One region of the Polaromonas sp. P1_F9 genome, then DNA from elsewhere that is predicted to be linked to it. Evidence: predicted binding sites of a transcription regulator. Region 1 holds the regulator's gene; each other region holds the start of a gene.
The links. The regulator sigma-54, encoded in region 1, starts transcription at its own class of promoters, with help from an activator protein. The targets are predictions, from matches to a motif close to TGGCANGNAANCTGCTTT.
Positions count from the first base shown of each region.

Region 2: AC1DYR_RS06710 (CmpA/NrtA family ABC transporter substrate-binding protein) is a predicted target of sigma-54. The motif match lies at 5,748-5,765, and genes of this name have one in related genera.
Region 3: AC1DYR_RS10285 (formate/nitrite transporter family protein) is a predicted target of sigma-54. The motif match lies at 4,268-4,285, and genes of this name have one in related genera.
Region 4: AC1DYR_RS15400 (pilin) is a predicted target of sigma-54. The motif match lies at 1,424-1,441, and genes of this name have one in related genera.

Region 1 is NZ_JBFUBT010000008.1:55,628-63,997, reverse strand. Features, by position in the region: gene AC1DYR_RS20200 (HTH-type transcriptional regulator ArgP) at 1-146, shown strand, start outside; gene AC1DYR_RS20195 (PsiF family protein) at 293-589, opposite strand; gene argS (arginine--tRNA ligase) at 725-2,410, shown strand; gene AC1DYR_RS20185 (SPOR domain-containing protein) at 2,453-3,085, shown strand; gene AC1DYR_RS20180 (thiol:disulfide interchange protein DsbA/DsbL) at 3,168-3,830, shown strand; gene lptA (lipopolysaccharide transport periplasmic protein LptA) at 3,990-4,616, shown strand; gene lptB (LPS export ABC transporter ATP-binding protein) at 4,631-5,422, shown strand; gene AC1DYR_RS20165 (RNA polymerase factor sigma-54) at 5,570-7,105, shown strand; gene AC1DYR_RS20160 (THUMP domain-containing class I SAM-dependent RNA methyltransferase) at 7,148-8,370, shown strand, end outside.
Region 2 is NZ_JBFUBT010000002.1:317,520-325,889, forward strand. Features, by position in the region: gene pnp (polyribonucleotide nucleotidyltransferase) at 1-9, opposite strand, end outside; gene rpsO (30S ribosomal protein S15) at 230-496, opposite strand; gene AC1DYR_RS06685 (pyridoxal phosphate-dependent aminotransferase) at 631-1,818, opposite strand; gene AC1DYR_RS06690 (branched-chain amino acid ABC transporter substrate-binding protein) at 1,876-3,141, opposite strand; gene AC1DYR_RS06695 (Hsp20/alpha crystallin family protein) at 3,284-3,685, shown strand; gene tsaD (tRNA (adenosine(37)-N6)-threonylcarbamoyltransferase complex transferase subunit TsaD) at 3,823-4,860, opposite strand; gene AC1DYR_RS06705 (ANTAR domain-containing response regulator) at 4,947-5,579, shown strand; gene AC1DYR_RS06710 (CmpA/NrtA family ABC transporter substrate-binding protein) at 5,935-7,179, shown strand; gene ntrB (nitrate ABC transporter permease) at 7,366-8,193, shown strand; gene AC1DYR_RS06720 (ABC transporter ATP-binding protein) at 8,222-8,370, shown strand, end outside.
Region 3 is NZ_JBFUBT010000003.1:286,628-294,997, reverse strand. Features, by position in the region: gene AC1DYR_RS10305 (NADPH-dependent F420 reductase) at 1-336, opposite strand, end outside; gene AC1DYR_RS10300 (LysR family transcriptional regulator) at 443-1,372, shown strand; gene AC1DYR_RS10295 (ketopantoate reductase family protein) at 1,488-2,390, shown strand; gene AC1DYR_RS10290 (alkaline phosphatase D family protein) at 2,410-4,005, opposite strand; gene AC1DYR_RS10285 (formate/nitrite transporter family protein) at 4,444-5,256, shown strand; gene AC1DYR_RS10280 (bifunctional protein-serine/threonine kinase/phosphatase) at 5,319-7,064, shown strand; gene AC1DYR_RS10275 (LysR substrate-binding domain-containing protein) at 7,085-7,957, opposite strand; gene AC1DYR_RS10270 (Bug family tripartite tricarboxylate transporter substrate binding protein) at 8,089-8,370, shown strand, end outside.
Region 4 is NZ_JBFUBT010000004.1:851,926-856,819, forward strand. Features, by position in the region: gene AC1DYR_RS15395 (PglL family O-oligosaccharyltransferase) at 1-830, opposite strand, end outside; gene AC1DYR_RS15400 (pilin) at 888-1,388, opposite strand; gene AC1DYR_RS15405 (GspE/PulE family protein) at 1,535-3,940, opposite strand; gene AC1DYR_RS15410 (3',5'-cyclic-nucleotide phosphodiesterase) at 3,937-4,728, opposite strand; gene AC1DYR_RS15415 (CHASE2 domain-containing protein) at 4,764-4,894, opposite strand, start outside.

The sequences.
Region 1 (8,370 bases):
GCAAGCCGCCGCTGGAGGAAGTGCTGCCGGGCTGCACGGTCGATGTGCGGCTGTACTGGCAGCACTGGGCACGTGAACCCGCTGCGGCGCAACGATTGACGCAGGCGGTCAAGCAGGCGGCACAGGGGCAGCTGCTGCAGGTGTGACGGTGCGTTTATAGACAACAAGTACCGCTTGCGCTTTGTAGACAAGCGCAAGCTGCTATCGAATTAATAGCATCCAGAAAGAATTTTGGCGCAAAAAAGCCCGCCATAACATCCATGGCGGGCTGGTTCGGCTTGATACGGCTGGCTTACTTGCTCAGGCATTCCTTCATGAAGGCTTTGCGCTCGTCGCCCTTTTTGCCCTTGGCTTCGACGTTGCAGGTCTTCATTTTGGTTTGCTGCGTTGGCGCTTCCTTCTTGGCGCTCAGGCACTCTTTCATGAATGCCTTGCGCTCATCGCCCTTCTTGCCTTCAGCGTCCTTGTTGCAGGCGCCCATTTTGGTTTGCTGTGCGGTTTTGGCTGGAGCGTCCGCGGCGTGCGCCACCGGAGACAAGGCCATCGAGACGGCAAAAACGGCGGCGATCAGGGATAACAGCTTTTTCATGGTGGCTCCATTGGGTTGGGGAAACAGGTTTGAGTTCCGGCTGGAATTCCAACACATAACGCCGCGGCGGGCAAATTCGATGACCGGGTATCTGCGGGCTCCGGACGGCACATGGCTTAATCGTAAAATCGGCCCATGCTCTCGATTAAAAAAGACCTGCTCGCGGCTCTGGCCGCGGGGCTGGAAGAACTTTCCCCCGGCGCAGGCGACAAAGCTGCCTTTGAATCCCCCAAGGTGGCGGCCCATGGCGACTTCGCCTGTACGGCCGCCATGCAGCTGGCCAAGCCGCTCAAGCTCAACCCGCGCCAGGTGGCCGAGAGCCTGCGCGCCAACCTGCTCAAGCAGCCCGCGTTTGAACGCTGGGTAGACGCCATCGAAATCGCCGGCCCCGGTTTCATCAACATCCGCCTCAAGCCCGCCGCCAAGCAGGAGACCGTGCGCGAAGTGCTGGCCGCCGGCGCGCAGTTCGGCGTGCAGCCGGCCGACCCGGCACGCAAGATGATCGTCGAGTTCGTCTCGGCCAACCCGACCGGCCCTCTGCATGTGGGCCATGGCCGGCAGGCCGCGCTGGGCGATGCCATCTGCAACCTCTTCGCCACGCAAGGCGCAAAGGTCTGGCGCGAGTTCTATTACAACGACGCGGGCGTGCAGATCCAGACGCTCGCCACCAGCACGCAGGCACGCGCCAAGGGCATCAAGCCCGGCGACGCCGGCTGGCCCGAGTCGGCCTACAACGGCGACTACATCGCCGACATCGCGGCCGACTTCCTGGCCAAAAAAACCGTCAAGTCTGACGACCGCGAATACACCGCTTCGGGCGACGTGGAAGACATCGATTCGATCCGCCAGTTCGCCGTGGCCTACCTGCGCCACGAGCAGGACCTGGACCTCAAGGCCTTCTCAGTCAAGTTCGACAACTACTACCTAGAGTCCAGCCTGTACAGTTCGGGCCGTGTCGACACCGCCGTGGCCAGACTGAAAGACGCCGGCAAGACCTACGAGCAGAACGGCGCGCTGTGGCTGAAGTCGACTGATTACGGCGACGACAAAGACCGCGTGATGAAAAAGAGCGACGGCAGCTATACCTACTTTGTGCCGGACGTGGCCTATCACCTGGCCAAATGGGAACGCGGCTTCGGTAAGGCCATCAACATCCAGGGCATGGACCACCACGGCACCATCGCCCGCGTGCGCGCCGGCTTGCAGGCCGCCGGCGAAGGCATTCCCCAGGGCTACCCCGACTACGTGCTGCATACCATGGTGCGTGTGGTGCGCAATGGCGAAGAGGTCAAGATCTCCAAGCGCGCCGGCAGCTACGTCACCCTGCGTGACCTGATCGAATGGACCAGCGCCGACGCGGTGCGTTTCTTTTTGCTCAGCCGCAAGCCCGACACCGAATACATCTTCGACATCGACCTGGCACTGGCCAAGAACAATGAAAACCCGGTGTACTACGTGCAGTACGCGCATGCGCGCATCTGCTCCATCCTCACCACCTGGGCCGGCCAGGGTGGCGATGAAGCCAGCCTCAAAGCTGTCGACCTCTCGGCGCTGGACAGCCCTCAGGCGCAGTCATTGATGCTGCTGCTGGCCAAGTACCCCGACATGCTGACCAACGCGGCTGATGGTTTTGCACCACACGACGTGGCTTTTTACCTGCGGGAACTGGCGGCAAGTTATCACAGCTATTACGATGCCGAGCGCATCCTGGTGGACGACGAAGCTGTGAAGCTTGCCCGTCTGGCGCTGGTCGCCGCGACCGCGCAGGTGTTGCACAATGGCCTCGCAGTGCTGGGCGTGAGCGCCCCGCGCAAGATGTAAACCATGCGAATTTCAGGACAAGACAATGAACGTGGGCAAGGTATGAATACACAACGAGGCGGAACCCTGTTGGGTTTGATCATTGGCGCGCTGATCGGCCTGGGCGCGGCGCTGGCGGTGGCGGTTTACATCACCAAGGTGCCGGTTCCGTTCATGAACAAGAGCCAGGCACGCAATCCCGACAGCGACGCGGCGGAAGCCAAGAAAAACAAGGACTGGAATCCGAACGCCCCGCTGGCCGGTAAAAACCAGCCCAAGCCGCCGCCTCCGGCAGCGATTGAAGTGCCCGGTGTTCCAGTACCCGACCCCTCCGCCGGGCCCGCACCCAGGGCCGCCGCTTCAGCGCCGGCCAAAGTGGCCAAACCAGCGCCTGCCGATCCGCTGGGCGATCTGGCAAAGGCCAAGGTCGAAGGCCTGTCGTCCGGTCCGGGCGCGGATCCCTTCAGCTATTTCATTCAGGCCGGTGCCTTTCGCACGCCGGAAGATGCGGAACAGCAACGCGCCAAGCTGTTGCTGCTGGGCATGCAGGCCAAAGTGACGGAGCGCGAGCAGGCCGGCCGCACGGTGTACCGCGTGCGCCTTGGCCCTTTCGATAAAAAGGAAGATGCCGACAAGGCCAAGGAGCGCCTGGACAACAATTCGATAGAAACGGCCCTGGTCAGGGTCCAGCGCTGACACTTTGATGGCCGACTGAACTTTTTCAGGGGCCGCAGTACCAACGAGTACGAGTATTCCCGTCATTCAGGAGAAAAATTTGATGCAACGCCGTGAGTTTTCGCTTTCCGCCGCCTCGGTGGCCGCTGCTACGTTGGGCGGCGCCACGCTGTCCACCGCGGCGCATGCCCAAGCCAAGGCTTTCAAGGACGGTACGGATTACCTGACGCTGGACAAGCCCGCGCCGACCGAAGCCCCGGCAGGCCGGATTGAAGTCGTGGAATTCTTCTGGTACAGCTGCCCGCACTGCCACGCCTTTGAGCCTCAGCTCGAAGCCTGGATGAAGCAATTGCCAAAAGACGTCGTGCTCAGGCGCGTGCCTGTGTCCTTCCGCCCGGACTTTGAACCCCAGCAGCGTCTTTATTACGTGCTCGAAGCCATGGGCAAGGTCGAAGAACTGCATAAAAAGGTGTTTAACGCCATTCACGTAGAAAAACAGCCGCTCAATACCGCCGATACGGTCGCCGTCTGGGCCGAAAAGCAAGGCCTCAACAAGGCCAAATTTGTGGAGTTGTACAACTCCTTTTCGGTGACAACCAAGGCACGCAAGGCCACGCAACTGCAGGATGTCTACAAGGTTGACGGCGTTCCCGCGCTGGGCATCGCCGGGCGTTACTACACCACGGGCACCATGACCCAGACCATGGCGCGAGCCCTTCAGGTTACCGATTACCTGATTGGGCAGTCCCGCAACGCGAAAAAATAAGGCCCGGCAAAGCCACGCCGGCGCCGCCCTTTCGAAAACCCGCCCCTTGCACGGCGGGTTTTTTTATGGCTTTTTATGCCCCTACTTTTTCGGAGTAAGTCATTCCCGCAGCTGGCATGGCTACAATGGGCCAACACCAAGCAGCAAGATTCGTGCCTTATGAAACACCCCATTTTTTCCCTCATCCTGTCAGCCATCCTGGCGCTGGGGGCAGCTTTCCCGGTCTGTGCCGAAAAAGCCGACCGGGACAAGCCCATGAACGCGGAGGCAGATGCCCTGCGTTATGACGACCTGAAGCAAACCAGCGTTTTTACCGGCAATGTGGTGATCACCAAGGGCACGACCATCGTGCGCGGCGAGCGCGTTGACGTCATGCAGGATCCCGAGGGCTACCAGCAGGCGGTGTCCATCGCGGCGCCCGGCAAGCTGGCGTTCTACCGGAAAAAGCGTGACGGCGTAGACGAATACATCGAGGGCGAAGGCGAACGCATTGAATATGACAGCCGCGCCGACCTGGTGAAGTTCATCAAGCGGGCCGTGGTGCGCCGCTACAACGGCGCCACCCTGGTGGACGAAACCACCGGCGGCCTGATTGTTTACGACAACAACACCGACGTCTTCACCGTGGATGGCGGCGCGCAAAACCGTACGGCCAGCAACCCCACTGGACGGGTTCGCGCCATGCTGTCACCCCGCGCGACAGCCTCGGCACCCGTCGCGGCGCCGCCCGCAGGCCCCGCCCCGGTTCTGCGCCCCAGCACGACGCTGGGCAATGAAAAGAACTAGAAAGACCTGCACAGATGGATGTGGTGACTGACACTTCAGCGGCCCCGGTCGCTCCTTCCCCGACCCCCAGCCGCCTTGTTGCGCAAGGTCTGCAAAAATCGTACGGCAGTCGCAAGGTGGTGCAGGACGTTTCGCTGTCTGTGCAAAAAGGCGAAGTCGTGGGCCTGCTGGGCCCCAACGGTGCGGGTAAAACGACCTCGTTCTACATGATCGTGGGCCTGGTACGCGCCGATGCAGGCGAAATCTCCATCGATGGCGAGTCGGTCGAGCACATGCCGATTCACCTGCGCGCCCGCCTGGGCCTGAGCTACCTGCCGCAGGAAGCATCTATTTTCCGCAAGCTCACGGTGGAAGAAAACGTGCGTGCCGTTCTGGAGCTGCAGCTCGACAAAGCCGGAAAACCGCTGGGGCGCGCAGACATTGAGTCGCGGCTCGACGCCCTGCTGCAGGATTTGCGGGTAGATCATTTGCGCAATTCACCGGCGCCAGCTCTCTCGGGCGGTGAACGCCGCCGGGTCGAAATTGCGCGGGCGCTGGCAACCCAGCCGCGCTTCATCCTGCTGGATGAGCCCTTTGCCGGTATCGACCCCATTGCCGTGATCGAAATCCAGCGCATCATCGGCTTCCTCAAATCGCGCGGCATCGGCGTGCTGATCACCGACCACAACGTGCGTGAAACACTGGGCATTTGCGACCACGCCTACATCATCAGCGACGGCCATGTGCTGGCGCAAGGCACACCGTCCGAGATCGTGAATAACGCCGATGTGCGCCGCGTCTATCTCGGCGAACACTTCAAGATGTAGAGATGACTCCCCCCCGTTGTCGCTCACTTCGTGTAGCTCCCTCCCCCCTCGAGGGGGCGGCGCCTGCGGCCTGGCAAAGCCAGATCCGCGGCCCCTGCTTGAAAAATTCTTTCCGCTCTTTTATCAACGAGCCAAGTTAAACCTCCAGTGAAACAAGGTCTGTCACTCCGCGTCTCGCAGCATCTTGCGTTGACGCCCCAGTTGCAGCAGTCGATCCGGCTGTTGCAGCTGTCGACGCTCGAGCTGAGCCAGGAGGTCGAGCAGATGCTCGATGAAAACCCGTTTCTGGAAGTGTCGGAAGAGACGGCGGTGCGCGAAGAGTTTGGGCTGGAGCACATCAACACACCGGTGAGCCAGGACAGCCGCGAGTTTGAATCTGCTACGGATTCGATAGCTGGCGGCACAGACGAGACTAGCGCTACAGCCCCAAATGACACCGAAGTCAGTGCGGAGCCCAAGCTCGAGGAAAGCTGGGAAGGCGATGGCACGGTAGAAACCACGCCCGACGACAGCGAGTGGGGCAGCGATGCGCCGCCGCGCAAGAATAACAATGAAGAGAGCGAAGCCGAGGCGTCTGACCTGACCGGCAGCCATGAATCGCTACAGGACCACCTGCACCGTCAGTCGCTGAGCCTGCGCCTGTCGGAAGAAGACCGCGCCGCGCTGCACTTCCTCATTGAGTCGCTCAACGACGACGGCTACCTTGAAGACAGCCTGGCGTCGCTCGCGGCCGGTCTTGCAGGAGATGACATGGCGCAGGCGGAAGAGCTGGAGCAGCGTTTTGCGATGGCGCTCAAGCTGCTGCACCACATGGAGCCGGCCGGTGTCGGTGCGCGCAACCTGGCCGAATGCCTGAGCCTGCAGCTGCTGGACTGCAAGGACTGCGAAGAAACCCGCGCAGCCATTGCCATGTGCAAGCAACCCATGGAGCTGCTGGCCAAGCGCGACGTCAAGCGCCTGTCGCACCTGTGTGGGTTCACCGAAGCCGCCATCAAGGGCGCGATCACGGTGATTGGCCGGCTCGACCCCAAGCCCGGGCGCCGCTTTGTGAACGTGGAGCGCAACCTGATCGTTCCCGACGTCATCGTCATCAAATCGGGCCGGGGCTTCAAGGTTTCGCTCAATGGCGACGTCATGCCGCGCCTGCGCGTGCACGACATTTACGCCAATGCCCTCAAGCAGCACAAGGGCCAGGGTGGCCAGGCCTTGCAGCAGCGCCTGCAGGAAGCCCGCTGGTTCATCAAGAACATCCAGCAGCGCTTTGACACCATCCTGCGCGTGAGCAGCGCGATTGTGGAGCGGCAGAAAAACTTCTTCACACACGGCGAACTCGCCATGCGCCCGCTGGTGCTGCGCGAAATTGCCGACGAGCTGGGCCTGCATGAGTCCACCATCTCACGCGTGACCACGGCCAAGTACATGGGTACGCCCTTCGGCACCTTCGAGCTCAAGTATTTCTTTGGCTCCGCACTCGGCACCGAAACCGGCGGCAATGCCTCCAGCACGGCGGTGCGCGCGCTGATCAAGCAGTTCGTCTCGTCCGAAAGCCTCAAGAAGCCTCTCAGCGACAACCAGATTTCCGAGATGCTGAAAGAGCAGGGCATTGAATGCGCGCGCCGCACCGTGGCCAAGTACCGCGAAGCCCTGCGCATCGCGCCCGCCAATTTGCGCAAATCACTCTAGCCGCCCGATCAGGCCGCGCAGCCCCGCCCCTCAAAGTCAGTCATGAATCAACTCCAACTCTTTCTACCGTGCGCCGCAGGTGTCGAAACCTTGCTGGCCACCGAGGTCAAGCGTGTCACCGGTATCGACGGCAAAGCCTGGCGCGCGGGCGTGCAACTGCAGGCCTCATGGCGCGACGCCCTGCAGCTCAACCTGCACAGCCGCCTGGCGCAGCGCGTGCTGATCGAGCTGCAGCACAACCAGTACCGCAGCGAACAAGACCTCTACAACGCTGCTGCCAACGTGGCCTGGGAAATCTGGTTCACGCCCAAACAGACCTTCAAGGTCGAGATCACCGCCCAGCACAGCCCGCTGCAAAGCCTGAACTTCGCGGCGCTGAAGATCAAGGACGCGATTGCCGACCGCTTTCGCGCCAAGTTCGATGACGTGCGGCCCAGCGTCGACACGCGCTGGCCTGATGTGCGTATCTACGTGCACCTGACGACCGACACCGTTACGGTTTATATCGACACCTCGGGTGAGCCGCTCTTCAAGCGCGGCTGGCGTGAAGACAAGGGCGACGCGCCGCTGAAGGAAACGTTAGCCGCTGCCATGATCGCCGCCAGCGGCTGGGACCAGCTCTGCAAAGACGGCGTGCCGCTGTACGACCCCTGCTGTGGCTCGGGCACCATCGCGATTGAAGCCGCGCAGATCGCCTGCAACATCGCACCCGGTATCAATCGCCGTTTTGCCTTTCAGAAATACTTGCCCTTCCAGGGCCATGTGTGGGACGGCCTGCTCGACCAGGCCGAGGCCGCCATCACGGAACCCACGGCCAAGGTGTTCGGCAGCGACGTGTCTTTCCGCATGGTCGACTTTGCCGAACGCAATGCCGAACGTGCGGGCGTAGCCAATGCGGTGGAATTTCGCGGCGGCGATGCCTTGCAGCGCATGCCGCCCGCGCCGTCGGGCGTGATGCTGGTGAACCCGCCTTACGGCGAACGTATCGATGTGGCAGGCGTGGCCGGCATCACCGGCCTGCAGGGGCGCGACCAGCGCCGCCAGCAAGGACATGCCGGAGGACGCGTGCAGCAGGACCACCGCAACCAGCCGATCGATGAATTTGGCCAGCCGCTGAACCGGGACAGCGGTGACCAAGGCGACACGCGTGAAGAACCCGCCTTCGAAACATCGCGCGACCGTTCTGCCAACCCCGGCCGCGAGCAGGCGCAAAACGCCTGGGGCGAAGAAGCGACCGATTTTTTTCCGCAACTGGCTGCGCACTG
Region 2 (8,370 bases), on a different contig from region 1:
AATGCTCATGTTCTTATCTCCACTAAATTCACGCGCTTGAGGCAGCGCGGGAGGCCCGGAGCGGCGGCTGGCTGAACACGATGCCATTCCACAAAATGCCTGGAATCAGGGGTCTGACCGGGGCTTTTCTTGTGGAATGACACAGCGCGTGCTCGTTTTGCCTTGCTCCGAAGTAAAAAGCGCCTGAGCTAGTGAACTAACTCAGGCGCTTTCAAATCGTTTTTACCGATTACTTGCGCAGGCCAAGCTTGGCGATCAGCGCGGTGTAACGTTCGGCATCTTTGGACTTCAGGTAGTCCAGCAGCTTGCGGCGGCGGCTCACCATGCGCAGCAGACCGCGGCGGCCGTGGTGATCTTTCGCGTTGGCTTTGAAATGGGGGGTCAGTTCGTTGATGCGGCCGGTCAGCAGCGCCACTTGAACTTCAGGGCTGCCGGTGTCGCCGGCGGCACGTGCGTTGGCCTGAACGATTTCGGCCTTGATTGATTTTGCAATCATGTTTTCTCTTTCCTGCACCGAGATGCGCTTGCGAGCGAAGCAGCGTTCCCGACATGGGATTAAATAAACCGCTTTCGTCGTGTTCCGGCATGAAAAAGGCCAAAAAAAGGCCTCAATTTGCGCAGAGCCTTGGATTATAGCCCAAGCCAGCGCCTCAAGCGTTCCACTCCCTGCCCCAGCCTGCCCACGTCCTGGCTGGCAAAGCACCAGCGCAGCCAGCCCTGGGCCTCTGGGCCTGGATTGACCATGAATGCATTGCCCGGCGCCAGGCCCAAGCCACCTTCCACCACGAGGCGCTTGGCGGTCTCCAGAGAATCCCCGAAGCGCGCCTGGTCTTCCAGCCGGAAAAAGGCGTACATGCCGCCTTTGGCCAGCGCCAGTTGCACCCCCGGCACGGCCTGCAGCAGCGGCACCAGGGTGTCGCGGCAGGTTTTCAGGTGAGCAACCACCCGGGGGGTGATGTCGGCCGTCCGCTCGATGGCCACCAGACCGGCTCGTTGCACGAACACCGGTGCACAGGAGGTATTGAACTCCACCAGCTTGCCCACGTGCGGCGTCATGGCGGTCGGCATCACCAGCCAGCCCAGGCGCCACCCGGTCATCAAAAAGCTCTTGGAAAAGCTGTGAACCACCACAAGGCGGTCTTCGGGCGCGGCGATATCCAGAAAACTGGGGGCGCAACCGTTAGGGGTGGGCTCGTAATACAGGCGCTCGTACACCTCGTCCGCCAGAATCCAGGTGCCCGTATTGCGGCAATGCGCCAAGATGACCTCCTGCTCGGCGCACGACAGCGTCCAGCCGGTCGGGTTGTTGGGGGCGTTAACGATCAGCAGCTTGGTTTTCGGCGTGATGGCGGCCAGCAGCTCGGCCACATCAAGCCGCCACTCGCCTGCCACAGGCTTGAGGCTGACGCATTTGACCCGCGCCCCCATGATGGCCGGCTGGGCCGTCAGGTTGGGCCAGACAGGCGTCACGGCCACGACTTCGTCGCCGGCATCCACCAGCGCCTGCACCGCCAGCATCAGCGCATTGACGCCGCCGGAAGTCACCGCGATGCGCTCGGCCGTAATCGGCGCGGCCCCCGCACAGCGCAGGCCCGTCGCGTAATTGGCAATAGCCTCCCGCAGCTCTGGCAGCCCCAGGTTTTGCGCATAAAAAGTCTCGCCCTGCTGCAACGACGCAGCCGCCGCATCGCGGATAAACGCGGGCGTGACCTCATCGCTCTCGCCAAACCAGAACTTGAGGACGTCATCGCGCCCCATGCCGGCGTTGGCCACCTGGCGGATCATCGATTCTTCAAGATCTAAAACTGTTTTTCTCATGGATAGCCCGTCCGCCTGCCGGCTTCAATTCAAGTCATTCAATCAGCCAATTTGAACTCAGGGCCGGACCATCTTGCAGCTGTTGGGCTGCTCGGCCTTTTCGGGCGAAATCGTCTTGATGACGCGAAAGCCGTAGCCGGAACCTTCCACGTCAAATTTCACACCCGGCGAACCCTGCTTGCCCATCAACGCCACCAGCAGCGGCTGCTGGAACTGGTGGTCGGCCGAGCGCATCGCGCCTTTGTGGCCCGCAAAAGTTACCGTACTGCGCTCAAGCTGCGCCGCCACCGCGCCGGCGTCAGCACTGCCCGCCTTGTCAAGGCTTTGCGCCAGGGCCTCAATCATCAGCTGCATGCGCATGTGCACATAGTCGTCCTGAGGCTTGGGAAAGCGCTGGCGAAAGGATTGGTAGAAGGATTCGGACTGCGCGCCCGCCTCATTCGGGAACCAGTCGGCCACCGCGATCACCTTGCCTACGCCGGCATCGCCCAGCGCGCCCGGCACGCCCAGCGCGTTACCGTAAAAGGTATAGAACTTGCCCTCGTAACCGACCTCCCTTGCCGCCTTGATCAGCAGCGTCAGGTCGTTGCCCCAGTTGCCCGTCAGCACTGCCTGCGCTCCGCTGGCCTTGATCTTCGCGGCATAGGGAATGAAGTCCTTGACACGGCCCAGCGCGTGCAACTCGTCGCCCACGATCTGCACGTCGGGTCGCTGCGCACCCAGTTGCTTGCGTGCCTCGCGTAGCACGGCCTGCCCGAAACTGTAGTCCTGGCCTATCAGATAAATGCTTTTCAGCGCCTTGTCGTCCCGGAGTACGTCCATGAGCGCGGCCATGCGCATATCCGCGTGCGCATCAAAGCGGAAATGCCAGTAGCTGCACTTTTCATTCGTCAGGATCGGGTCGACCGCCGAGTAATTGAGGAACAGCACACGCTTGTTCGGCTCACGCTCGTTGTGCTTGTTGATGGCGTCGATCAGCACAGCCGCAATCGCGGATGAATTGCCCTGCGCAATGATGGTCACACCGTCGTCGATCGCCGAGCGCAATGCCGCCAGCGCCTCTTCGTTCTGGCCCTTGTTGTCGTAGCGCTCAACGACCAGGTTACGCGGCCCGCCCGCCAGCTTGACGCCACCGCGCGCATTGACGCGCTCGGTCGCCCAAACCAGATTGCGGAATACCGCTTCGCCGGTGTTGGCGAAGGCGCCCGAGAGGCTTTCGATGAGTGCGATCCGCACCGGCGGCTGGCTCGCAGTCTGCGCACCGGCACCCAGGGAGGCGGAAAGACATAGTGCCGTGAACAGGCGTTTCAAGAGATGACGCATAAAAAAAATAAGCCCTGCTTTTGATTTTGATCTGGCTTGAATAAATCGGATGAACACCTAACTGCTGAGCATGCGGCAATCACGGTGAGCGCCGCGCAGTGTAAGGGGAAAACACCCCTTGTTCATCCATCAAGGAATAGCCATGTTTTACTCTCTCGCCCATCGCCCTGCCCGCGCCTTTCATCGCCACTACGCACCCGTCGTGAGCAACGGCGCCCTGGAAAAATTCCTCAACGACACCTTCTCATCGCTGTCTGACACCGGCGCCGCCAAGGCTGCCAACGTGGAAGACCTCGAGAAGGCATATACCCTGCAATTCGACGTTCCCGGCCTGGCCCGCGAACAACTGGATATCGGCATCGAAGGCGACGTGGTTCGTGTCTCCAGCAAGGAAGACGCACCCCGCAAAATCAAGGCCGCATGGCGCTTCCCTCTGGAGATCGATACCGCGTCCAGCACAGCCAAACTTGAGAATGGCGTGCTGACGCTGACGCTGGGCAAGAAGGTCCCTGTCAGCAACGTGACGCATCTCGACATCCAGTGAATGTAGCCCCCCACGGTCGCTCACTGCGTGTAGCTCCCTTCCCCCCGTGGGGGCCGCTGCGCCTGCGGCCCGACAAAGCCGGTTCCGCGGCCCCTGCTGGAGGGGAGAGCACCCAGGGCACTTGCCGATTTCAGGGTTCACGCAATAGTCAGTTCGCCCAAACTCCAGCGCGGCTTCACGTCAAAGGTGTAGCCGTGTTGCAGTGTTTCCAGGCCGGCCTGTAAGCGCATACCAGCCGCCAGGGCGATCATGGCGCCGTTGTCGGTGCATAAATGCAGCTCGGGGTAATGCACGCGGATGCCTCGTTGTTTGCACACGGCATTAAGTTGGCTGCGCAGCAGCGCATTGGCGCCCACGCCGCCAGCCACCACCAGGCGCTTCAACCCGGTTTGCGTCATGGCTGCGAGTGATTTTTTCACCAGCACTTCAACGATGGCCGCCTGCGTAGACGCGGCCAGATCGGCTTTGCGGCTTTCCAGATCCGGCCCCAGTTTTTTGGCCTGCGTCAGCACCGCGGTTTTGAGCCCGGCAAAGGAAAAATCCAGGTCACCGCTGTGCAGCAAAGGCCGCGGCAACTTGAAGGCCGCGCCGTCACCGCCCTCAGCCAGCTTCGACAGATGCGGCCCTCCGGGGTAAGGCAGGCCCATCAGCTTGGCCGACTTGTCAAAAGCCTCACCCGCCGCATCGTCAATGGTTTCACCGAGCAATTCGTAACTGCCGACCCGGTCCACGCGCATCAGCTGGGTATGGCCGCCAGACACCAGCAGCGCCACAAAAGGAAACTCGGGCGGGTCGGCGCTCAGAAAGGGCGACAGCAAATGCCCTTCCAGGTGATGCACACCCATCGCCGGCTTGCCAAGCGCCGCCGCCAGCGAGCAAGCAACACCCGCCCCCACCAGCAGTGCCCCCGCAAGCCCGGGGCCCCGCGTATAGGCCACCACATCTACCTGTGCAAGGTTGCTGCCCGCCTCCGCCATCACCTGGTGGGTCAACGGCAAAACGCGCCGGATATGGTCCCGGCTGGCCAATTCCGGCACCACACCGCCATAAGCCTGGTGCATGTCAATCTGGCTGAACAAGGCGTGCGACAGCAAACGCGGCACACCGCTGCCGCTGGCATCCACCAGCGCCACACCGGTTTCATCACAACTCGATTCGATTCCAAGAACTCTCATCTTTGAAGTGTAAGGTTTGGAGAGAACTCCCCATACCAGCAGGGCCGCGGAGTCGGCAGGGGCACGGTTCTTGCACCGCTTGGCGCATGACACCGTCCCAATCCCTGCGCCTTGTCATCATCGCCCCGGACCTGCTGGAGTCCGTGTCCGATGACGCCCATGCACGGGAATTGGCCGAGCGCTCGCGCCAGCTGCGTATCGGCCTGCTGGAAAACGGTTACAACATCGTCGCGGTGCTCCCGGCCGATACCTTCCTGGATGAGCGCCTGGCGCAGCTGCAACCCGACATGATCATCGTGGACGCCGAAAGCGAGGCCCGCGATTCGCTGGAGCATGTGGTGATGGCGACGCGGGACGCCCGCCGGCCCATCGTGCTGTTCACCAACGACAACGACACCAGCCACGTCAAGGATGCCGTCGCCGCCGGCGTGTCGGCCTATGTGGTGGCCGGCCTCTCTCCGGACCGCATTCGGCCTATCCTGGATGTGGCCATGGCGCGCTTTGAACACGAGCAGGGCCTGCGCAAGGAACTGGCACACGCCAAAACAGAGCTTCATGACCGAAAAGTCATAGACCGGGCCAAGGGCATGCTGATGCAGCGCCAGGGCCTGACCGAACAGGCTGCCTTCGAAAAGCTGCGCAAGGCAGCGATGGACAAGGGCCTGCGGCTGGGCGAAGTCGCCCAGCGCATGCTCGACGCTCTGGATTTGCTGGGATGAATACCGGGCCTGATATCGGGTAACCCTCAATTGGTGCACCGCACAAATACGGTGCAAGCATCAAACCACCGCCTCGCACCGCCTTTCCCCGCAGCCACTGGAGCAGGCAGTGCACCCGGGGCACTTTCCCTTCTTAAAGCGACTCTCTTTCACAGCACTCAGCATCGCTGGCACAGCTTTTGCAATGCCCTAGGCACTGGTCAAGGATGGCCAACCGGCACAGCACTTCAATGGCGAAGTGTGTGGTGCCCCCAAGGAACAAAGGCGTTCGCACCCTGCATCACGTTCAACGTGTTGCCCGGGTCGAGCGCCTTTTTTGTTTTTTCTTTCGTTTTAACCATCAGGAGCCGCTGACATGACTGAACTGCTGAAATCTTCGCTGACACGCCGTACCGTGCTTCAGGCCGCGGCCGTAGGCGCCGTGGGCATCAACCCCGCCCTGCGCGCTGCCGTCTATGCCCAGGGCTCGGACGCACCAGAGAAGAAGGAAGTCAAGATCGGCTTCATTCCACTGACCGACTGTGCCTCCGTGGTCATGGCCTCGGTGCTGGGCATTGACCAGAAATACGGCGTCAAGATCATCCCGACCAAGGAAGCCAGTTGGGCCGGCGTGCGCGACAAGCTGGTCAACGGTGAGCTGGACTTCGCCCACGTGCTCTACGGCCTGGTCTACGGCGTCCACATGGGCACAGCCGGCCCCAAGAAGGACATGGCTGTGCTGATGACGCTCAACAACAACGGCCAGGCTATTACGCTGTCCAAAAAACTGGCAGACAAGGGCGCCGTAGACGGCGCCGGCCTGGCCAAACTCATGGCCAGCGACAAGCGCGAATACACCTTCGCCCAGACCTTCCCCACCGGCACGCACGCCATGTGGCTGTACTACTGGCTGGCCGCCAACGGCATCAACCCGATGAAGGACGCCAAAGTCATCACCGTGCCGCCGCCGCAGATGGTGGCCAACATGCGCGTGGGCAACATGGACGGCTTCTGCGTGGGTGAGCCCTGGGGCCACCGCGCCATCATCGACGGCATCGGTGTGACCGCTGTGACCACCCAGGACGTCTGGAAAGACCACCCCGAGAAAGTGCTGGGCACCACCGCCGACTTCGTCAAGAAATATCCCAACACGGCGCGCGCCGTCACCGCCGCCATCATCGAGGCCGGTAAATGGATTGACGCCAGCCTCTCCAACAAGAACAAGATGGCCGAAACCGTGGCCGACAAGAGCTACGTCAACACCAGCGTGGACGCCATCAATCAGCGCATCCTGGGCCGCTACCAGAACGGCATGGGCAAGACCTGGGACGACCCCAATTACATGAAGTTCTACAACGACGGCGCGGTGAGCTTCCCTTACCTCTCCGACGGCATGTGGTTCCTCACACAGCACAAGCGCTGGGGCCTGATCAAGGATCACCCCGACTACCTGGGCATTGCCAAGCAGATCAACCACATCGACGTCTACAAGCAGGCAGCCACGGCGGCCAAGGCCAGCGTTCCGAAGGAGATCATGCGCAGCAGCAAGCTGATGGACGGCACCGTGTGGGACGGCAAGGATCCGAAGAAATACGCCGACAGCTTCAAGATTCACGCCTGAACAGTCACGCTCGAGTCATTCAACCTTCCCACGTAAAGAGGTGACGCCATGGTCAGTGCAGTATTTCACACCCCGCTGGAGGCGGCCGCCCCGGCAAGCCGCAGCAGCGAAAGGCCCAGAGATGCCGCCGCTATCAATTCGATAGCTGGTGGCACTCATCCAACGGGCGCTACAGCCCAAAACAGCATGAACGCCCCAACAAAACCCACCCCAATCACCAAGCCATCCGGCGATGCCTCCTGGCTCTGGCTCAGCGTCCTGCCCCCCCTGCTGGGCCTGGGTTTGCTGGTGCTGATCTGGGAACTGGTTTTCATGGGCACGGCCGGCAGCATTCCCTCGCCCAAAGACACCTTTGTGCAGGCGGTGCAGATCTTCAGTGATCCGTTCTACAGCAAGGGGCCTAACGACCAGGGCGTGGGCTGGAACGTGCTGTCTTCGCTCAAGCGCGTGGCCATGGGCTTCGGCATGGCGGCTGTCGTCGGCATCCCGGTCGGCTTCATGATCGGGCGCTTCAACTTTCTGAGCCGCATGTTCAACCCGCTGATCAGCCTGCTGCGCCCGGTCTCGCCGCTGGCCTGGTTGCCGATTGGTCTGCTGGTCTTCAAGGGCGCCAACCCCGCAGCCATCTGGACCATCTTCATCTGCTCCATCTGGCCGATGATCATCAACACGGCTGTCGGCGTGCAGCGCGTGCCCCAGGACTACATGAACGTGGCGCGTGTGCTCAACCTCAGCGAGTGGAAGATCGTCACCAAGATCCTCTTTCCCGCCGTACTGCCTTACATGCTGACCGGCGTGCGCCTTGCCGTGGGCACCGCCTGGCTCGTCATCGTCGCGGCCGAGATGCTGACCGGCGGCGTCGGCATCGGCTTCTGGGTCTGGGACGAGTGGAACAACCTCAACGTCAAGAACATCATCATCGCGATCTTCGTGATTGGCATCGTCGGGCTGGTGCTGGAGTTCGCACTGATCAAGCTTGCAACAGCCTTCACGTTTGAAGAAGTCAAGAACTGAACCGCTCGAACAAAAGGAGAACGAAGCCATGACATCCTTCACTACCAAGTACATCGAAATCCAGGGCGTCGAGCAAACCTTCAAGACCAAAAAGGGGCCGTTCTGCGCACTGCAGAACATCAACCTCACGGTAGCCAAGGGCGAGTTCGTCACACTGATCGGCCATTCCGGTTGCGG
Region 3 (8,370 bases), on a different contig from region 1:
CTCAACGGGCCGCAGAGGAGGGCCTTCGACCGCGTTGTTGGCGTCAATGACGACACGGCCGCCAAAGTTGGGCAAACCGGCCAGCGCTTCAGGCAGGCGGCCCCAGTTGACGGCCACCAGCACGATGTCTTTTGTGGCGGCTTCCTTGACGGTGCCGGCGTGGATGGTGGGGCCGAGTTCGCGCACGATGTCTTTGAGCGAGTCCGGGCCGCGGCTGTTGGACAGCGTGGCATGGATGCCCTGGCGGGCCAGGGTTTTGGCAAATGCCGTGCCGATGGCGCCGGCACCGACGATCCCGATGCTGGGGGTGCTGGATGGGGTTGAGGGGGTAGACATAAATTCACTCCTGGGTTGTTGATGGGTGAATGATGGGTTTTTGATTGCCTTTTGATAAGCCGGCAATTGATTGAATTATTTTCAATCATTGCTTTAAGATGGGGAAATGGAAACCCTGGCCAACCTCGAATCGTTTGTGCGCAGCGCCGAAGGCCGCAGCTTTTCTGAGGCGGCACGGCGCCTGGCCCTGACGCCTGCCGCCGTCAGCCGCAACGTCGCCATGCTGGAGCGAAACCTGGGCGTGCGGCTGTTTCAGCGCTCGACCCGCAAACTCACGCTGACCGAAGCCGGGGAACGCTTCCTGGTCTCGATTGGCGGCAACCTCGACGCGCTGCAATCCGCCATCGCGGCCGTTTCCAGCGACAGCGGCACTCCCGCAGGTCAGCTTAAGGTCAGCATGTCGCCCACCTTCGGCACCGAGTACATCGTGCCTTTGCTGCCGGGTTTTCTGGCCCGCTATCCCCTGGTTCGCCCCGACTGGCACTTTGAGAACCGGCCGGTTGACCTGATCGCCGAAGGGTATGACGCGGCCATTGGCGGCAGCTTTGAGCTGTCTCCGGGCGTAGTGTCGCGCGCCTTGGCCCCGATTCACCTGGTCGCAGTGGCGTCACCCGCCTATATGGCCGCCCATCAAGCCCCAGCCGACCCTGCGGGCCTGGCGGCGCTCAACGGCATCGCCCTGCGATCCAGCGCAACGGGCCGGGTGCGCCAGTGGGTCATGCGCGATGGGGCGGGTGTGGAAGTTCCGGCAAGCCTCACCGAGTCGGTCGTCGTGAACGACCCGACGGCCATGCGCGCCGCAGCGTTGCTGGGCCTGGGTGTGGCGTTGCTGGGCGTGCCCGACGTACTGCCCGCGCTGGAACGCGGTGAACTCGTCAGGGTGCTGCCGCAGTGGTATGTCGATGCCGGCGCGATCTCGATTTACTACGCCACGCGCAGCCAGATGCCTGCCAAGACGCGCGTGTTTATCGACTTCGTCGTCGAGGCTTTCGAGCGTGACCAGCTGGCCCGGCGCTTTGCCGGCGGCCCCGCGTAGACCGCGGAAAGGTTCCCAAGAGGCCCGGTCGCCGGCAAGGGCGGCAGACTTCACCCACAATTCCTTTTTCCTCTTCCGTTTCCGTATCTGCATCTCACCGAAGGCAAAGACACCCATGACCCAATCCCTCAAAGTCGCCGTGATGGGCGCAGGCGCTGTTGGTTGTTATTACGGCGGTATGCTGGCCCGTGCCGGGCTTGACGTGGTGCTAATCGCCCGGCCCCGGCATGCTGACGCCATCCAGAGTGACGGCCTGCACATGGAAACCCGCACTTTCGACGAACACGTGCGCCTGGCCGCCAGCAGCGAACCCGCCGGCGTTGAGGGGGCTGACCTGGTGCTGTTTTGCGTGAAATCCACCGACACCGAAGCGGCCGGTGCATTGATACGGCCGCACCTGGCGCCTGATGCGCTGGTGCTGTGCCTGCAAAACGGCGTGGACAACGCCGACCGCCTGCGCACCGTGCTGCCGCAGCATGCAGTGGCTGCCGCCGTGGTGTACGTGGCCACCGAAATGGCAGGCCCCGGCCACGTCAGGCACCACGGCCGCGGCGAACTGGTGATCGAGCCGGCCAGCCGGAGCGAGGCCGTGGCCCAGGCCTTCATCGCAGCCGGTGTGCCGGTTGAAATCTCCAGCAACGTGCGCGGCGCACTGTGGGCCAAGCTCATCCTCAACTGCGCCTACAACGCGGTCTCGGCCATCGCGCAGCTGCCGTACGGTAAAACCGTGCAGGGCGAGGGCGTGAAAGACGTCATGCGCGACGTGGTGGCCGAATGCCTGGCCGTGGCGGAGGCCGAAGGCGTGCGGGTGCAGGGCGACATGCATCTGGCCGTGGACAAACTGGCCGGCAGCATGCCCAACCAGTTTTCATCCACCGCACAAGACCTGGCGCGCGGCAAACCCACCGAAATCGACTACCTCAACGGGCTGGTGGTCAGGCGCGGTGAGGCGCTGGGTGTTGCAACGCCGGCGAACCGGGTGTTGTGGGCCTTGGTGAAGCTGATGGAAGGCAAGTGAAGAGCCCGGGTGCTGCCGGTCAGGCGCGTTGTGGCGCCAGTGTCTTGGTGTAAAGCGACGCGCCGGCCAGGTCTTTCAAGGTGACCGTCATGGCCCTGGTTTTGGCATCAATGTCGACCTGCCCAAAAAACTGCATGCCGTTGGTGGGTGGCGCGTTCACTTCGGTGGGGGCCTTCTGGTACATCACCTGCATGCCGAAGGTGGCGTCGGTTTTGTTGGGCCCAAATCCACCGGCATTGAGCGGGCCCGACACAAACTCCCAGAATGGTGAAAAATCGTTGAACCTGGCCTTGGCCGGGTCGAAATAATGCGCGGCGGTGTAGTGAACATCGGCAGTCAGCCACACCACATTCTTGATGCCGGCACGCTTGATCTCGCGCAGCAGGCGCGCAGTTTCGATTTCGCGGCCCAGAGGTGCGCCATCGTCACCGTTGGCGATGGCTTCCCAGCGGCTGCGGCCGTCGCTGTCTTTGCCATCGTCCACATGCAGGCCGATGGGCATGTCGGCGGCGATCACTTTCCAGACCGATTTTGAGCGCTTGAGTCCGTCCAGCAGCCAGGCAATTTGAGGGCGGCCCATAAAGGCGCTTTCTTCGGTTTCGCTGGTTTGCAGGTTATGGCTGTTGGGGCCGCGATAGCTGCGCATGTCGACCACAAACATGTCCAGCAGGGGGCCTTGGGGCAAATGGCGGTACACACGCTCACTCTCCACGTCGGCGGTACGGCGTAGGGGCGCAAATTCATGAAAGGCCCTGGTGGCGCGCGCCACCAGCAAGGGCACATTCTTTTCCGTGTAACGCTTGTCAGCACCGAAGTCTTTGGAGTCCGACCAGTTGTTGGCCACCTCGTGGTCGTCCCATTGCCAGATTTGCGGCACTTCAGCTGCCATGCGGCGCACATTGGCGTCCATCAGGTTGTAGCGATAGCGGCCGCGGTACTCATTGAGCGTTTCCGCGACCTTGCTGACCTCTTCGGTGACCACGTTGTTCCAGAGGGAACCATCAGCGAGCTTGACCTGCGCCGTGATGGGGCCGTCGGCGTAAATCGTGTCGCCACAATGCAGGAAGAAGTCGGGGTTGACCTTTCGCATCTGCTCGTAGATTTTCATGCCGCCCCATGCCTCGTTGATGCCCCAACCTTGCCCGGCCGTATCGCCACTCCAAGTAAAGCGCACGTCGCGTACAGCCTTGGCCCCTGCGCCGGCAGGCAGACGCAGGTGGCCGGCCACGGCTTCAGACAGCACACGTTCGTTATGCAGGTCTTGCAATACCACCCGGTAGAAGATTTCCTGGCCCGCCGGCAGGCCCGTCAGGTCCACGCGCCCGGTGAAGTCGGTGTCCTCCATCAGGTAAGGGCCCCGCACGCGCGTGGCATTGGTAAAACTGGCGGTCGTTGCCCACTCCAGCCAAAGGCGTGAAGGCCGGTCGCTTCGGGTCCATATCACCGCGCCGTCCGCTTTTGGATCGCCGCTTTGAATTCCGTGGGCCATTTGGGGCCGCATGGCTTCGCGCGTGATGAGGGCAGGGGCTGACTGCGCCTTGGCGAGGCGGGGAAGCACCATGGCCGAGCCTCCCAACACGGCAGCAGTTGAATTAACAAATTGTCGGCGATCCATGGGTTTCTCCAGAAAAAGTAGTGGCGTTGGAGCGCCTATTCTTTTGGAAGGACATGTCAGCCTCATGAATCAGCTGGCCGCCGAAAAGCTGTGGTGCTGCCAGGTGCGGATCGCCCAAGCCAGCGCCTGGGTTTGCCAGGTCATGTACCGGTTGGCACCAAAATATTTGCCAACGGTGTTGAAATGCACAAATTTGGGGCGGCGCAGTGCTTCCTCAGGGCCTCCGGGGGCCGGCAAGGCCGGATTCGCGGTGTTTTGTTGGCGGCACGGTATGTGCTTGCATCCATCAGGTCAGGCTGACGAAGGCCTGCGCAGGGTGCAGCGAGTTTCGCGGTGCCCAATCGATCTGAATGGATAACGGCGTCCACTTCGGTCTTCATCTTTTGTTGAAGATCCGAGGTGGTTTTTTTTTGGCAAAACAGGACTTAGAGGGATCGTATGGCTTATTTAGTGCCTTCGGAATTTGTGACCAAGATGGTGGATGCGGGTGAATCCAAAATCTTCATGTCCACCCGCGACACCGTTATCCGGGCCTACATGGCTGGTGCCATCCTGGCCCTGGCGGCCTGGTTCGCTGTCACCATCAACGTGCAGACCGGCCAGCCCCTGCTGGGCGCCGTGCTGTTCCCGGTGGGGTTCGTCATGCTGTACCTGTTCGGCTTTGACTTGCTGACCGGCGTGTTCGTGCTGTGCCCGCTGGCGCTGATCGACAAGCGTCCCGGCGTCACGGTCAAGGGCGTTTTGCGCAACTGGGGCCTGGTGTTCACCGGCAACTTCCTGGGCGCCTTCACGGTGGCCGTGATGATGGCGATCTACGTCACCAACGGCTTTTCCACCGAGCCCAACGCCGTCGGTAAGGCCCTCGGCGTGATCGGCGAGAACCGCACGCTGGGCTACCAGAAATTCGGCGCCAACGGCATGCTCACCCTCTTCGTGCGCGGCATGCTGTGCAACTGGATGGTGTCGGCCGGCGTGGTCGGTGCGATGATCTCCACCCAGGTCAGCGGCAAGGTGATCGCGATGTGGATGCCCATCATGCTGTTCTTCTACATGGTGTTTGAGCACTCGATCGTGAACATGTTCCTGTTCCCGTCCGGCCTGCTGCTGGGCGCGCACTTCACCATCATGGACTACCTGATCTGGAACGAAATCCCGACGGTGCTGGGTAACCTGGTGGGCGGCCTGGCCTTCACCGGCTTAACGCTGTACGCCACGCACATTAAAACCGGACCATCACGTTCCTTTAAATAATCCGCCTCAAAACAAAAGCCCCCGCGCATCTTGCATGCGCGGGGGCTTTGCCGGTACCCCACATGGCCAGTGAACTGAAGATATCGGCAGGTCAGTATTCGGACAAGGGCCGCAAGGAAACCAACCAGGATTTCCACGGCATCTATGTGCCGAAAGAGCCGCAACTGAGCGCCAAGGGCATCGCCATTGCGCTGGCCGACGGTATCAGCAGCAGCGCCGTCAGCGACGTGGCCAGCCAGTACGCCGTCACTGGTTTTCTTGAAGACTACTACTGCACCTCGGAAGCCTGGTCGGTCAAGACATCGGCCGAGCGGATATTGAGCGCCACCAACTCCTGGCTGCATGCCCAAACCCAGAAAAGCCAGTACCGCTACGACAAGGACAAAGGCTATGTGTGCACGCTGAGCGCCATGGTCATCAAGTCGACCACTGCGCATATTTTTCATGTGGGCGATTCACGCATTTACCGCCTGCGCGGCAAGGCGCTGGAACAACTGACCAACGACCACCGTGTGTGGATTTCCCAGGGGCAAAGCTATCTGGGCCGCGCGCTGGGCTTCAAGCCGCAGCTTGAGATCGACTACCAGACCCAGCAGGTGGAGCAGGGGGACATCTTTTTGCTGGCCACCGACGGCGTGTACGAACACGTCAGCGAATACGACATGGCCGGCCTCATCCACATCTGCGCTGACGAGCCTGGCGGGCTGGATATGGCAGCCAAATCCATCGTCGAAAAAGCCCTGGAGCGGGGCAGCGGCGACAACCTCACGGCGCAGATTGTTCGCGTTGATGAGCTGCCCAACGGGCAGGCCGGCGAGCTGCTCCAGCAGCTGTCGGGCCTGCCGCTTCCGCCCATCCTGGAGGCCAGGACGCAGTTTGACGGCTACACCATCGTCCGCGAAGTGCACGGCAGCAGCCGCAGCCATATTTACCTGGCCACTGACAACGACACGGGCGAGCTCGTCATCCTGAAAACGCCGTCGATAGATCTGGGCGGTGACCCGGCCTACCTTGAAAGGTTTTTGACGGAAGAGTGGATCGCCCGGCGCATCAACAGCGCGCATGTGCTGAAGCCTTATGTACCGACCCGAAAGCGCCACTATGTGTATGTGGCCACCGAATATATCGACGGGCAAACGCTGAGCCAGTGGATGATCGACAACCCCCGGCCCGGGCTGGAAGCGGTGCGCGGGCTGGTGGAGCAAATCGCCAAAGGCCTGCGCGCGTTTCACCGGCTGGAGATGCTGCACCAGGACCTGCGGCCCGAGAACGTCATGATCGACAAGACCGGCACGGCGAAAATCATTGACTTCGGCTCAACCCGCGTAGCCAGCCTCATGGAAGCAGACCCCCCCGGCGCGCACGAGGACATTCTGGGCACGGCCCAGTATTCGGCGCCGGAGTATTTTGTGGGGGAGGGCGGCACCACGCGCTCAGACCTTTTCTCGCTCGGGGTCATCACCTACCAGATGCTGACGGGCAAGCTGCCCTACGGCGCCGAAGTGGCCAAATGCCGGACCCGGGCCGCACAAAGCAAGCTGCGCTATGACTCCGTGCTGTACGAAGACCGTGACATACCCGCATGGATAGACGGCGTGCTCCGCAAGGCCGTTCACCCCGACCCCGCCAAGCGCTATGGCGAGCTGTCGGAATTTTTATACGACCTGCGCCACCCCAACCAGTCATTCCTGGACAAGACCCGCCCGGCTTTGCTCGAGCGCAACCCGGTGGCTTTCTGGCGGGGTGTTTCCCTGATCCTGGCTGTGGTCGTTGTGGTGTTGGTGGCGTTGAGGCCTGCCGGCGGGTAGGGCCGCAACTTGCCCTTGTCTCAGACCTGCTCCGTCGTCGCTTGCGCCAGCAGCCAGGTGCGAAACACCTCGAGGGCTTCGAGCCGGGCCGACTCTTCCGGGTACACAAGGTAGTAGCCGCGCGTAGACACCCATTGCTTCTTTGAGAGCCGACGCAACCGGCCGGTTGCCACCGCATCGCTGGCCATGAAATCAGGCAGCAGCACTGCGCCCAGGCCCACCACTGCAGCATTCAGGGCCATCGACATCAACTCATAGCGCGGCCCCTCTTGCCCGGTACCGATTTCCATGCCGGCGTGGTCGAACCACTTTTGCCAGGCGTCCAGTACCGTCGTGTGGTGCACCAGAGCGGATAGCGGCGTACGGGAGGTCAGCGACTTTCCGTTTTTGGCAATCCATGCCGGTGCGGCATACGGGGCCATGGCCAGGGGCAACACAAAGTCGTTGTGCAGGCCCAGCCGTTTCCCGTCGCCAAATTCGAGCGAGGCATCTACCGGCATGCTCTTGAAATCCACCGAGCCCACGCGGGTGGCAAAGTTGAGGGTAATTTCGCTGTACGCGCGGGTGAAGTCCGGCAGGCGGGGAATCAGCCAATAGCTGCCCAGCGATGCGCCGACCGACAGCGTCAACGAACCCCCGCGCCCCTTGAGCGCCATCACATTGGCCGTTGCGCGCTCAAGGCGCTGGAGAATGGCGCTGACTTCGTCCAGGTAATAGCGGCCGGCCTCTGTCAGGACCACCGCATCCCGGCGCCGCACAAACAGCTTGAGGTCAAGGCGGCTTTCAAGCGCCATGATCTGGCGGCTGACTGCGCCTTGTGTCAGGTGAAGCTCTTGCGCTGCTGCAGTAAAAGACCGTAGCCGCGCGCTGGCTTCAAGGCACAGCAGGGACATCGTGGAAGGGGCTCGGAGCATCATGGTGCATGAGAAAAAGACATGGAAGACGGACAAATTGTCGTTTGTAGCCAAAGATTTGTCCAAGCATCATTCAGTTTTCTCATTGATCAACCCTAAAGGTGGCCTTCATGACTGAATTTCAAGCCAGCCGGCGAACGCTTCTCAAGCTGGGTGCGGCCGCAATGGCATCGGCGCCATTGCTTGCCCGCGCCGCCTGGCCCGATCGGCCCATCCGGCTGATCGTGCCGTCTTCCGCGGGCGGTTCGCCGGACAACATATGCCGCATCCTCACCGGCGAGTTGATGAAAACGCTGGGGCAGCCATTTGTGATTGACAACAAGCCCGGCGCAAGCGGCAACATCGGCACGCAGGAGATCGTGCGCGCCGCACCGGACGGCTACACACTGGGC
Region 4 (4,894 bases), on a different contig from region 1:
GCGAACGCAACGGCAAAATAGAAGACCGCGACCAGGCCAATTGCGCTTGCGCTGATACGCAGTTGGCATCGCTTACGCAACGGTACATATAAAACCAAAAGCCAAGCCCATGCCAACAAGACAGAGCGGGAGCCGGTCATGACCAGACCCAATGCCAGCAAAAGGGCCGCGCCCATCGCAACCGTGGCTTGTATTTTTCTTGCTTCGAATAAAAACAGCAGCCCAGTCAGGCCGAGTAGCAATAACGTGGCGAAATGATTCGGCTGAGCCAGATTGGCGTAGACTCGTGCGCCCGGCTCAAGGCCAATTACAAAAATCGCGAGCTTGCCCAGATCCAGCCATTGGTGAAACGCGATGCCCATGGACACAATTGCCGCCATCGAAATGGCGAGCCACAGACCTGTAACGCGCGTCAGATCAACCGGACGATCACCATGAGGCTTGACATAGCGGGAGCCCGTGAAAACGGCGAGTCCGAACCCCAGGAGGTACAAAAATGCCATCACCGCATCGCCTCTAAAGGCCACCAACCCAAAGCAGTATTGCACTATAGGCACTATCGCCAGAACCCAGGCAGCGCACGATAGTAGCGGCACACTTTGCACGCGATAGATTGCCGCCCATAAGGTTAGGGGCAAGAACGCCAAGGCCATCGTCCACTCTTGATGGGCGGTAAGCCAGGGCGAATAGTGGTTAGGCAATAAATACGCAAAAAATGCCAGGGCCGACAACCACGTGAAAGCCCTCTGTCGTACCCAGGTTTCCGAGATCAACTTGTAAACTCCCATTGATATTTTTAGGGTCGCGCCAAAAATAAAACGGCGCGTCATTCGACGCGCCGTTTTACATGCAATACCGGGCTGCTGTTTTAGGCAGCAGCGCTGCAATTAACCCCTGCAAGAACCTGGCAGGTATTTGGTAGGTGTTGGAGCTGTTGTTCCAGGACCGCAAACCCATTTGTAAATGGTTGCACCGACATCGGTGCTGGCAAGTGCCGTACTGGAATCCTTGAACGGAACCAGCTGGACCTGCGTACTGGCGGCATCTTTCAGATCGGTAGCAGGTTGCGTAACCACAGTAATCACACCAGCGGCAGTGGTCGAGATTTGGTAAACATATTTCGTGGGCGCACTTGCGGCTGTCGGAGTGCTGGCATTCTTTTCACAGCCCCAGTTATTGGCCGTAGGAAGGACCGTGCTGGCGGAAGATTGCACAGTTTCAGTGATGCTGGTACGGCACTGTGATGCAGCCAGAATCACTTCAGACACTTTTGCACGAATGGTGTAGTCCTGGTAAGCAGGCAGCGCCACCGCAGCCAGGATACCGATAATCGCCACGACGATCATCAATTCGATCAGGGTAAAACCCTTTTGGATTGAACGTTTCATAAAAACTCCTTGGTTAAAAAAACTAGCTCAACTTCTCAGCAGTTTTTATGCCACGTTAAAGAGCCTTCTTTTTCGTGATTTTTGGACCGTAAAAGACTGACAACTTACTTTTTTGACCCGTACCCCAAAATCTAACGACATTTTTGTCACTTGATACAAACGGATCGGACCATCTTGAGATCCGTCAAGCCCATGAGCACTTTTTCCATGCCGTCCATCTTGAGCGTGCGCATGCCGCTGTTGACAGCGCTTGCAAACAGCTCCGCTACGCGAGCCCGCTCCTGGATCAGTTTTTTGGCAGCGTCATCCGCAATCATCAGTTCATGCAAACCAACCCGGCCTTTGTAGCCGGTTTTGTTGCACTTGTCGCAGCCGACCGCGCGGTACAAGGTCAGTTTGTCGTCTTTTCCGTAGCGCTCCATCCAGTCTTCATACAGCTTTTGTGACTCGCCGCCAGGATCGGCCTTCCAGGCTTCGGTATTACGCAATTCTTCCGAATATTCCTTGATGAAATCCTTGACTTCCTGCGCACTCGGTTGATACGCCTCTTTGCAGTCGCAGAGTTTTTTGGCCAGGCGCTGGGCCAGGATACCCAGCAGCGCATCTGCAAAATTAAAAGGATCCATACCCATGTCCAGCAAGCGCGTAATGGATTCAGGGGCGGAATTGGTGTGCAGTGTCGAGAAAACCATGTGACCCGTCAGTGAGGCCTCCACCCCCATGGCCACGGTTTCCTTGTCTCGCGATTCTCCGACCATGATGATGTCGGGATCGGCTCGCAGGAAAGCACGCATGACCAGCGCGAAGTCGATGCCCGCCTTCCGGTTGATTTGCACCTGGCGCAAACCCTTCTGTGTAATTTCCACAGGGTCTTCGGCGGTCCAGATTTTGGTATCCGGCGTGTTGAGAAATTTCAGGATGGAATGCAGCGTGGTGGTCTTGCCGGAGCCCGTGGGGCCACATACATAGAAAAGGCCGTAGGGTTTAGAAACAGTTTTTTCCAGTCGCTCTTTGTTGTGTGCCGTCAGCCCGAGTTTTTCAAGTGGAATCGGTTCGCCCGCGGCCAAAATCCGCATAACCACATCTTCCACGCCACCGGCGGAGGGAATCGTAGCCACACGCAGCTCGATGTCGAGTGGGCCGTATTTTTTGAACTTGATCTTCCCGTCTTGCGGTTTGCGCTTTTCAGAAATGTCAAGGTCGCACATGATCTTGAGCCGCGTGACCATGGCCTGGCGAAACTGCGCCGGCACTTCAATGTAGGGCTGCAAGGTACCGTCAATGCGAAAGCGGATACCGGTTTTGGCCTTGCCCGGCATGGGCTCGATATGAATGTCCGACACCTTCTGGTTATATGCGTCGATGATGACCTTGTTGACGAATTTGACCAGCTCATTGTCGGCCGCCGCAGACTCCAGGGAAGAGTCATCACTGGACTCGCTCTCCAGCGGCGAGTCCATGTCTGCAAGCAGTTGGTCGATGGTGCTACTGTCTGCAGCCATGCCAAAAAGCTGTCCCAGGGTCTCCTCAAATTCCGTCTGGGTTGTAACGCGGTAAGAAAATTTGGAGACGCGGGGAAACACCTGGGGAACCACGCGCGCCCCTCGCACTGCTTCCGGATCCACACACATGATCACGAGGCCGTCCGTGGTTTCCTCCAGTGGAATCCAGCCTTGCTGTTCAATGAAGTCCCGTTTCAATGCTCCGTGCAGCATTTCCGAGCGGATCCGCCCGGCATTGAATGGTTCGTAGGCAACGCCGAAAAATTTGGCGAGCGACGCACCGATCTGGGTAGGCCGAATGTGGAAGCTGGCCATCAGCATATGCTCGACCGACTTGCCCTCTTCTCGAGCCTGGAGGATGCATTGCTGCAACTCTTCCTGAGACAACACGCCCTCGGTCACGAGACCGTCATATTTGGTGGCTTTGCGCCTTTGGCTGTCCCCTGCTTTTTGCATGCGCTGACGTATGGCAATACCCAAAGTCTTGCATAGCTGCAGTGCTCCGTCTTCCTCAAGCTTTCCAAAAGGCTGATCGCTCCGGTTGTTGATAACCTGCAGAACGCCGTACAACGTGTCTCCGTCCATGACGGGCGCCACCAGCATCTGCTTGGTTCTATACCCGGATCGCTTGTCGACTTCCTGGAGAAAGCTCAATGCAGGATGAATTTTCTTCAGTGCCTCCTCATCGTAGACGTCCGCGATATTCACCATCTGGCGAGCCATGGCTACGTATCCCGCAATGCTCTGAGCACTAACCGGAAGTTTCAGGTCGCGGCTGGTATTGAGCCCCGTCTTGACCTTGGAAACAATGGAACTGCGGTCTTCGTTGACTGCATAAAGTGTTAACCGGTCCGCATTAAAAAGCTTGCAGATGTCCTGGCTGGCCTCAAGCATGATCTGCTCGACATTTTCCGTCTCATGAATCCGGTTGGTAACTAGCTGAAGCTGCCGGAAATACAGGGCTTCAAAAGTAACGCCCCGCTCCTGGGGAGGCAGCATTTGCGAGTCAAAAAACTCATCCTGGGGGTCACGTTGCAATACGGCACTCATAGCTCAAACTCCTGACCCGCCCTCAACCACCGGATGTCGTGCGATACATTCGGGCCAAACGGGCGGGTTTGGTCAAAACGCTGTATCTCGGCCATGATCAGGTCGGTCTCGGCCGGCTTGGTATGGGTAATGTAGATGGGATAACTGTTTCCTCGCTCGATGCAATCGAGCTCATTGGCAAGCGCATGAGGAGAAAGATGTAGGCTCCGCTTGGCAAGGTCGCGCTCTCGATTGCTAAATGCCGTTTCGATGACCAGCATGGCAACCTTTATCTGATTAATGCGGGCCCACAGAGCCGGGTTCTGTTCCGTGTCGCCCGTGAACACCCAATACCCCTTGCCCGTGGCCACCGCATAGCCTGCAGCCGGAACGGTATGAACGGCAGGTAGAACCTCTATTTGCTTACCAGCCAATAACAAGGTTTGTCCGATTTCCAGAGGGTGAAAACTGACAAACGGGGCCTCGGGGCTGGGAATGCGGGAAAAGTCGGGCCAAATGGTGTTGTTGAAAATATGCGCCTTCAGTGCGTCAATCGTGCCCTGCAGCGCATGAATCTGGATAGGTGTTGTTCTCCGGGCTGCAATGGCGTCCACCATCAACGGTAACGCGGCCACGTGATCGAGGTGCGAATGCGTCAACAGGACATGGTCAACACCAGCCATCTCATCCAGCGTGAGATCTCCCACTCCCGTACCGGCATCAACCAACAAATCATGGTCAAGCAAAAAAGACGTGGTCCGGCAGTCTTTGGCAATGGCTCCCGAGCAGCCGAGTACACGTACTTTCATGAGGTTTTCCGGTTGGCCTGACTTGGAGGACTGTGCTATTTGGTTTCGAAATTGGTTGCGCCATCCCATTCCGGATCAAAAGGCAACAGCCTCATAGAGGCTACACGCTCCGCATACAGCCGGTAAAGGAACTTTTTGCCATTTATCCGATGTAAATTAAGCAATT